2 regions of the Rhodobacter sp. JA431 genome follow, and region 1 is predicted to be linked to the other one. Evidence: riboswitches for the same ligand, from Rfam matches in the RefSeq annotation. Region 1 holds a riboswitch; the other holds the start of a gene.

What was found. Region 1 has a riboswitch for cobalamin ahead of CRO18_RS05590 (energy-coupling factor ABC transporter permease). Riboswitches for the same ligand answer to the same signal wherever they lie in the genome.
Region 2: another riboswitch for cobalamin. It lies ahead of CRO18_RS08620 (TonB-dependent siderophore receptor); the one in region 1 lies ahead of CRO18_RS05590 (energy-coupling factor ABC transporter permease).

What each region holds. Positions count from the first base shown of each region.
Region 1 is NZ_OBMP01000002.1:391,994-396,403, forward strand. Features, by position in the region: gene tcuA (FAD-dependent tricarballylate dehydrogenase TcuA) at 1-134, opposite strand, end outside; gene CRO18_RS05575 (energy-coupling factor ABC transporter ATP-binding protein) at 189-1,031, opposite strand; gene cbiQ (cobalt ECF transporter T component CbiQ) at 1,028-1,762, opposite strand; gene CRO18_RS05585 (energy-coupling factor ABC transporter substrate-binding protein) at 1,781-2,089, opposite strand; gene CRO18_RS05590 (energy-coupling factor ABC transporter permease) at 2,089-2,757, opposite strand; cobalamin riboswitch at 2,825-3,044, opposite strand; gene cobF (precorrin-6A synthase (deacetylating)) at 3,078-3,836, opposite strand; gene cobA (uroporphyrinogen-III C-methyltransferase) at 3,838-4,410, opposite strand, start outside.
Region 2 is NZ_OBMP01000003.1:365,773-370,182, forward strand. Features, by position in the region: gene CRO18_RS08605 (ABC transporter ATP-binding protein) at 1-69, shown strand, start outside; gene CRO18_RS08610 (dipeptidase) at 66-1,124, shown strand; gene CRO18_RS08615 (NAD(P)-dependent oxidoreductase) at 1,195-2,061, shown strand; cobalamin riboswitch at 2,088-2,282, shown strand; gene CRO18_RS08620 (TonB-dependent siderophore receptor) at 2,428-4,269, shown strand; gene CRO18_RS08625 (ABC transporter substrate-binding protein) at 4,244-4,410, shown strand, end outside.

The sequences.
Region 1 (4,410 bases):
GCGGCATCGACCACCAGCACCGCGGCCCCGACCTGACGCGCTTCTATCGCCGCGCAGAGCCCAGCAAGCCCCGCGCCGACCACCAGCACAGAGGTATGAGAGGGCAAATCGGCGGGCGTGGGCGTGTGGGTCATGGCCGGGCTAGAGTAGCGCAAGGAACGGGGCGGGCAAGCGTGGTCGCGCGGGGCTCACCGCTTTGCCCAGCCCTGCATCAGCGCCTCAAACGCCGCGCGGGTGCGGGGAAGCGCGGCGGTTGGATCGAGCAGCCCCAAATCCCGCGCGCGCAGGGCGAGGTCATACAAAAGCGGCGGGGCAAGCCCCACTTGGGTGAGTGCTGCACGGTCGCTCAAAATATCACTGGCCACGCCCTGCCCCACCACTTGGCCCGCACGGAAAAGCGCGACCCGGCTCGCCAAAGCACAGGCCAGCTCCACGTCATGGGTGGAAAACACAAGCGTCATGCCGCGCGCCATCAGCCCTTGCAACAGCGCGATCAGCTGCGCCGAGCCCGCCTCATCAAGCCCCGCCGTGGGTTCATCCAGCAAAAGCACTTCGGGGCGCATCGCCACCGCACCCGCAATCGCCACGCGCCGTTTTTGCCCGCCCGAAAGCATATGCGTGGGTCGGTCGCGCAGATCAGAGATCGACAGCATTTCAAGCGCTTCTTCAACCCGCGCGCGGGCCTCCGCCGCGCTCAGCCCAAGGTTCAGCGGGCCGAAGGAGACATCTTCAAACACCGTCGCGGCGAAAAGCTGATCATCGGCATCTTGCAACACAAGCGCGACGCGGCGACGCCATTCGGTGAGCGCCTTGCGGGAATAGCCGACCGGAGCGCCCCCCAACAGCACCTGCCCGCTTTGCGGGCGCAAACTGCCGTTAAGGTGCAGCAACAGCGTGGATTTGCCAGCACCATTCGGGCCCAAAATCGCGAGGCTTTCGCCCGCCGCGACAGAGAGGCTCAGCCCATCCAGCGCCGTCACATCGCCCGGAAAGGCGTAGCGCAAAGCCTCGGCAGACAGGATGGCGGTCACAGCAGCATCCCCAACATGGCAACAGCGGCTTGCGCGGCCAAGATCGCGCCCAAGCTCGCCCAAGAGGCGCTCGCGCGGTCGCTTAGCACCCGCATCTCCCCTTGCCAGCCGCGCGCGGCCAGCCCGACCTCAAGCCGCCGCGCCCGTGCCATCGCGCGCGGCAAAAGGGCGGCGATCACTTGGCCGGTGGAGCGCAGCCAGCGCGCGCGGGTGGAATGGCCCAAACGGGCGCGTTGCGCCACGGTCATGACGGCGGCCTCTTCGGCGAGAATGAAGACGAAGCGATACATCAAAAGCGCAATTTCAACGATTTCAGACGGCAGGCCGACCCGGCGCAACCCGGCGACAAGATCGGCGGCGGGCGTGGTGGTGGCAAGGAAAATCAAGCAGGTGGTGGCGGCCAGCGCGCGCAGTACCAAAAGCACGGCCTCTTGCGCGCCCTCCGGCGCAAGGCCAATGCCCTCGGGGCCAAGTTGCACCAAAAGAACAAGCGATCCGGGGATCAAAAAGCCCAAGGGCAGCGCGGCAATGGCGAGCCAAAGCTTAAACGACACCCGTGCCAGCCCAAAGGTGACGGCGAGCATCGCCGCCGTCACGAAAACGGCCCCCGGCCACGGGGGCAAGGTCACCGCCAAGATCAAAAAGCCAAGGCCGATCAGTGCCTTCTCTGCCAAGGGGCGGTTGCGCCAGCGCCCCGTAGAGGCGATCCGGTCAAGAGAGGCAATCGACATTCAGGCTGTTTCCGTTCTTCACGCGGCGTCGCTGACGGCGCGCCCTTCCGGCTTTTGCGTGGTTTTGGCGCGTTCATGCCGACGGCCAACGACATAGCCAATGACAAACGCGCCAATCGCCGCTTGCAGGGCGAAAAGCAGGCTTTCGATTTCGCCGCTGGGCGGTTCCCAAAGCGGGTTCGCCCAAGGCACGAAACCGGGGTTTTCTGCCTCAATCAATTCAGCAGCAGCCCCATCGGCCCCGCCAAATTCGCCGCCCATCAAAAGCGGCACAACCGCCAAAACGACAACGGCCAACAACAGCCACAAGGTCCGGTTCTTGCCCATCAGCGCGCCTCCCCGGCCAAGATGCGCAGCTTTTGATCATCGGGCACTTTGCCCGCCAGCGCATCCATCACGATCACGGTCAGCAAGCCTTCGACAATGGCGAGCGGCACTTGCGTGAAGGCAAAGATCGAGCCGAATTTCACGGCCGCCCCGATAAAGCCAGAGACCGGGTCCGGATAGGCCAACGCCAGCTGCAGCGCGGTGGTGACATAGGTGGCCAAATCGCCCAGCATCGCCGCGAAGAAGACGCTGAAAGCGACCGAGAGGCCCACGCCCCGGCCCAGCTTCCAAATCCCCCAAGCAACCCAAGGGCCGACAATCGCCATCGAAAACGCATTGGCACCCAGCGTGGTCAGCCCGCCATGCGCCAAAAGAAGCGCTTGGAACAACAGCACAATCACACCCAAAACCGCCATCACCGAGGGGCCAAAGATAATCGCGCCAAGCCCGGTGCCGGTTGGGTGCGAACACGAGCCCGTCACCGAGGGGATTTTCAGCGCCGAAAGCACAAAGGCAAAAGCGCCAGAGGCAGCCAGCGTCATCCGCGCCTCAGGCCGCTCGGCCACGATTTTGCGAATTTTCAACGCCCCCGCGACAAAAAACGGGGCGGAAACCGCATACCATCCAATGGCATGGGAAGCGGGGAGATACCCCTCCATAATATGCATGTAAAACGTCCTTCCACTTCAGACGCGCCGCTTTTCGAAGGCCGGGGGCACCCCGCCCCGGGAAGGCTTGCGACGCTCGAGCGATGGCAGGTCTCCTGACTTGCGGGTCACGGAACCGGTCACCTTCCCGACTGGTGCTCCCCGTGGACAGGGCAGTCAGTGGCATACGACCGGGTCTCGCCGCTCACAGTTGCGGGGGCAGTCACGGATTTGGCCCCTGATGGGTAATCCTCACCGTGTTCCCTATTAATCCCATCCCGTTGGGAACCATCGGGGGAAGTATCCCCCCTGTCACCAAACTGTCAACCCTTGCGCCTGCGTCAAAGGCTGCGGCGCATCAGGTAAATATCCATGACCCAACCGTGGGTTGCACGCAGGGCCGCGCGGGTGGCCAGAATTTGCTCCGTCACCTCGGCCAAAGGCCCCGCCACCAGCACCTCTTCGGGCATCGCGACACAGCCGCCCCACCAGATCGAAATGCCCTGCGGATCAAGGCTTTGGAACGAACATTCGCCATCGAGCATCACCACAACCGTATCGGCGGCAGCGGGCCAGCCGTGGTCGCGGATTTGCCGCCCGGTGGTGATGACAAAGGGCGCGCCAATGTCATTCAGCGGGATCGCATGAGCTGCACAAAGCGCCTGAATCGCAGTAATGCCGGGAATGACCTTGGTGGTCAGCGCGATGCGTTTTTCCAGCCGCGCGGCGATGCGCAAGGTGCTGTCATAAAGCGCCGGGTCCCCCCAAACCAAAAGCGCGACTTTGCCATTTAGATCAGGGCATTGCGCGGTGATCTGGACAAGCCACGCCTCCGCAATCGCATCATGCCAATCATCCACGCCTTTGCGGTAAGACGGGTTTGCTGCATCGCGCACGGGCAGGTCGAACTCCACCACTTTGGTGGCGAGGTTGGTGATATGGGTGGCACAAATCGCGCGGCGCAGGCCCGCAAGGTCGGATTTGTCGGCCCCTTTAAGCGGGATCAAGATCAGATCGGCGGCATTCATCGCGGCAATCGCTTGCAGCGTGACATGGGCCGGATTGCCGGTGCCGATGCCAATCAGCGTAAGCTCGATCATCTTAGCCCTCCGGGTCGTAAAGCGGGCCGTAAAGGATCAGCGCGGGGTGGTTTGAGCGTGCCTCGGCCAGCTCCGCCGCAAGCTTGGCGATGGTGGAGCGGTGCAGGCTTTGTTCGGGGTGCCCCACGGCTTCGGCCAAAAGCGTGGGCGTGTCCGGCGAAAGCCCATGCGCGACCAAATCTGCCGCGAGCTTTGGGAAGGTGCGCTTGCCCATAAAGACAACCGTGGTCGCCGCCGGGTCGGCCAAAGCCGCCCAATTGAGCGTTTCGGGCAGATCCCCCGTCACATCGGCGCCGGTCACAAATTGCACCCGCCGCGCGGTGAGGCGGCGCGTGAGCGGCATCCCCGCCGCCGCCGCCGCCGCACAGGCCGAAGGCACACCGGGGATGATTTCATAAGAGATACCCGCCTCTTGCAGCGCGACCAGTTCCTCTTCCAGCCGCCCAAAAAGGCCAGAGTCACCCGATTTCAGCCGCACAACCTTTTGCCCGGTCAGCGCATGATCGACGAGCAAACGGCTCACATGGTCTTGCTTGGGCGAGGGCCGCCCCGCGCGTTTGCCAACAGCGATCAG
Region 2 (4,410 bases), on a different contig from region 1:
TACGCCCGCTCCCTCTTTGCCGCTTCGGCGAACCGGATGCTGGAAACACCCCCGAAGGAAACCGCATGACGCCCGTGTTTGATGGCCATAACGATATTCTCTACCGCATCCTGCAAGTGCCCGAAAAGCGTGAAGAAATTTGGCTGACGGGGGAGGGGAAAGGGCATCTGGACCTGCCGCGGATGCAGGCGGGCGGTTTTGCGGGGGGCTTTTTTGCGATCTATGTGCCGTCCCCCGTTTCGCATGATTTTGCGGAGGTCATGACGCAGATGGACAACCCGCCCTATGCGCTGCCGCTGCCCGATTTGATTGATTTTGAAGGCGGTCTTCCGGTGGCTTTTGCGGCGGCGGGGCATCTTTTGTGGATGGAGCGCGCCGCGAAGGGCGCGTTCCGGCTGTGCCACACGTCGGGGGAGATTCGCGCCGCGATGGCCGAGGGGGTCATTGCGGGCCTGATGCATATGGAAGGGGCCGAGGCGATTGATGAAGACCTTGATGCGCTGCACAGTTTCCATGCGATGGGGCTGCGCTCGCTCGGCCCGGTCTGGTCGCGGCCCACGATCTTTGGTCACGGCGTGCCGTTTTGCTTCCCCTCCTCGCCCGATACTGGGCCGGGGCTGACGGAGGCAGGCAAGCGGCTTGTCAAAGAATGCAATGCGCTCAAAGTTTTGGTGGATTTAAGCCATCTCAACGAAAAAGGCTTTGACGATGTGGCGCGGCTTTCTGATGCGCCGCTGGTCGCCACCCATTCCAATGCCCATGCAATCTGCCCCTCGTCGCGCAACTTGACCGATCGGCAGTTGAAGATGATCCGTGAAAGCCGCGGCATGGTTGGGGTGAATTACGCGGTCAACTTCCTCAATGAAGATGGGTTGAAGGCGGCGGATCGCGGCTGGGTACCCACCTTGCGCCACCTTGATTACCTGCTCGAACGGCTGGGCGAGGATCATGTGGGCCTTGGCTCCGATTTTGATGGGGCCGATGTGGCCGAGGTTCTGGGCGATGTGGCGGGGCTGCAAGGGCTGATTGGCGCAATGCGCGAACATGGCTATGGCGAAGAACTGATCGCCAAAATCGCCCATGAAAACTGGCTTGGCGTGTTGGAGCGCACCTTCGGCGCGTGATCTGCGGCACCCTGTCGTGTGGCGCAGCCGCCCGCATGCGCCACACTGCATCGAAGCGATGGAGGGCAGGATGGACAAGATTGGTGTGATCGGGCTGGGCCGGATGGGCGCAGCCATTGCCGAACGGTTGGCGGGGCAGGGCGGCACGGTTTGTGGCTGGACCCGCAGTGGCCGCGCGGTGGAGGGCGTGCCCTTTGCCGCGACCTTGGCCGATCTGGTGGCGCAAAGCACGGTTTTGGTGCTGAGCCTTTATGACGATGCCGCCGTGGGCGCGGTGCTGGATGCTTTGCTTGATGTGCCGCTGGAGGGGCGGTTGATCATCGACACGAGCACCGCGAACCCGCAAGTGTTGCAGGCCCGCGCCGCTGCGCTGGCGGCCAAAGGTGCGCGCGCGGTGGATGCGCCAATTTCGGGCGGGCCGGAACTGGTGCGCGCGGGCAATTGCGGCATTTTCATTGGCGGCACAGAGGCGGATGCCGAGTCCGCGCGCGCGGTGCTGACGCCGCTTTCCGCGCGCATCTTCCACACCGGGCCTTTGGGCGCGGGGCTGGTGATGAAAGTGATCAATAACGGGATGTTGCAAGCCTATTGGGCGGGCCTTGCCGATATGATGCCGCTTGCGCGCCGCGCCGGCCTGCCGCTGGAAACGGTGCTGAATATCTTGGCGGGTGGCCCCGCAGGCATGCCCGCTTTGCGCGATCGTCTTCCCAAAGTGCTGGGAGAAGATGAGGCTGTGGGCTTTCCGGCCCGTGGCGTTTTCAAAGACAACGCGCTTTTCCGCGCGATTGTGCAGGCGCATGGGCTAACGGCCCCTACGCTTGAACGGCTGGCAGCGGAGCAAGAGGCCGCCACAGAAACCGGGGTGATCGACCAAGACCTCGCCCGTCTGATCTGGCTCGCCTATGACCGCGGCGCGGAGAATCTGTCGCAGCCGTGAACGCTTGACTGAAACGGTAAATTATTATCCCTTGTGTGCGTTCAAGTTCCGGTGGGAGCCGGATGAAAAGGGAACACGGAACGGCCCCAAGCCGAAGCCGTGGCTGCCCCCGCAACTGTGAGCGGTGAGCGACATCGACATGCCACTGGGCAATGCCCCGGGAAGGCCGATGAAGCGACGACCCGTGAGCCAGGAGACCTGCTTGAGCGATCACCCTTTCCGGGCGCGGGGCGTGCCATGGAAGCGGCTTGATCCGCAGTGGTGACATGTCGCCGTCTGCGGGTTTTTTCCCCGCAGCATTCGCATTGCAGGCCCTTGGCCTGCGCTTGTCATGTCGGGCCGTTGGGGGCCCGGGGGGAATGGTCTATGACGTTCTATCCAGCGCTTCGGCGCTTTCTTTGCGTATCCACCTGCCTAAGCTTGCCGGGGCTTGCGGTGGCGCAAGACTTTATGATGCTTGATGATATTTTGGTGCGCGCCAATTTGGAGGCGACCGACCCGGACCGTTCGGGCAGCACGGTGCATGTGGCAACGGGCGAAGATTTGGCCACGGCGCCTTACACGCGACTTGGTGCAGCGCTGGCGCAAATGCCGGGGCTCAGCTTCAAATCCAACGGCCCGGCGGGAACGGCTTCGACCATCACTTTGCGCGGCGCGCCGGCGCAATATGTGCCTGTTTTGCTGGATGGGATCGAGATGGGTGATCCCGCCGCGGGCAAGGGCGATTTTGACTTTGGCACTTTGGGGGTGGCAGGGATTGACCGGGTCGAAGTGCTAACCGGCGCGCAATCGGCGCTTTACGGGTCAAACGCGGTCGGCGGCGTGATCAACCTGACAAGCTTCCGCGCGCAAGAGCTTGGCACTGCGCAGCGCTTTGCGGTGGAATACGGCAGCTATGCCACGCAAAAGATCAGCTATGCCTATGCGGCCAAAACCGAACGGGGTGAGGTTTCGGTTACGCTGTCGCATCTGTCTTCAAACGGCTTTTCCGCCAAGGAGGAAAACGACGGGAATTTTGAGCCCGATGGCTTCCGTGCGAACCGGATTGGCTTCTTTGGGCAATATCAGGTGACCGATGCGGTGACGGTGGGGCTCAATGGCTTTTTTGAAGACAGCCGGGGCGAGAATGATGTCTGGTCGGGCGATACCGCAGCCAATATCGGCCAAGATTACACCGACCGCCGCGCCACCGGGTTGCGCGCTTTTACCGAAATCACCGCAGGCGCTTTCGACCATAAGATCGAGGCGAGCTATTACCGATCAGACCGGCAAAGCTATTCTTACGGGGCAACAGCCCCTTCGGATTTTGACGGCAAACGGGTGAAACTGTCTTACACGGGGGCGGCCGATCTCGGCGCCTCTGCACGGGTGATCTTTGGGGCGGATCGCAAGCGGGAGTCGGTGGAAGGCGAGGGCAGCGTCACCACTTTGGGCGTGTTTTCTGAGTTGAACTGGGCGGTGAGCGACCGGGCGGACCTTTCGGCCACGCTGCGCCATGACGACCATGAAACTTATGGCGGTTTCACCTCGGCGCGGCTCTCTGGTGTTTATCGACTGCAAGAAGATCTGCTGTTGCGGGCTTCGCTTGGCAATGGCTTCCGCGCGCCCTCGCTTTATGAGCTTTACGGCCCCTATGGCGATGCGGCGATGGCGGTTGAAAAAAGCACCAGCGCCGAGCTTGGGGTCGAAAAACGCTGGGGAGAGGCGGCCAGCCTGCGCGCGACGGCGTTTTGGCTTGAGGCAAAAAACCTGATTGGGTTTGACTATGCCGCGACCTCTTGCGGGCAGGCTTTTGGTTGCTATGCGCAAGTGCCCGGCACCACCCGGCGCAGCGGACTAGAGCTTGAGGCCGAGGCGGCGGTGACGGAGCGGCTCACGCTCAAGGGCAATTACACCTATATCCAAAGCGCGGGCACAGGCATGGCGGCCAATGCTTGGGCGGGCGTTGCGCGCCATGATCTGAACCTGAGTGCCGAAATGGCGCTGACGCCGGATTGGACCGGGCTTCTTACGGTCGAACGGGTGATCGACCGGCCCGGAACGCTGGCCAATTACACCGTCGCCAACGCAGGCGTCCGCTATGACTTTGGCGCCGGGAAACAGGCTTACCTGCATATCGAAAACCTCTTCGACGAAGAATATCAAACGATTAGCGGCTATGGCGCCTCGGATCGGGCGGTGTATGTGGGTTTCCGTGCGCAGTTCTAGTTTGGCTTTGATGCTGGCGGCGGGGCTCGCCGCCAGTGTTCCCGCTTGGGCAGAGCCTGCGCCTGCGCGCGTGGTCTCCATCAACCTGTGCACCGATCAATTGGCGATGCTTTTGGCTGCGCCGGGGCAATTGCGCTCGGT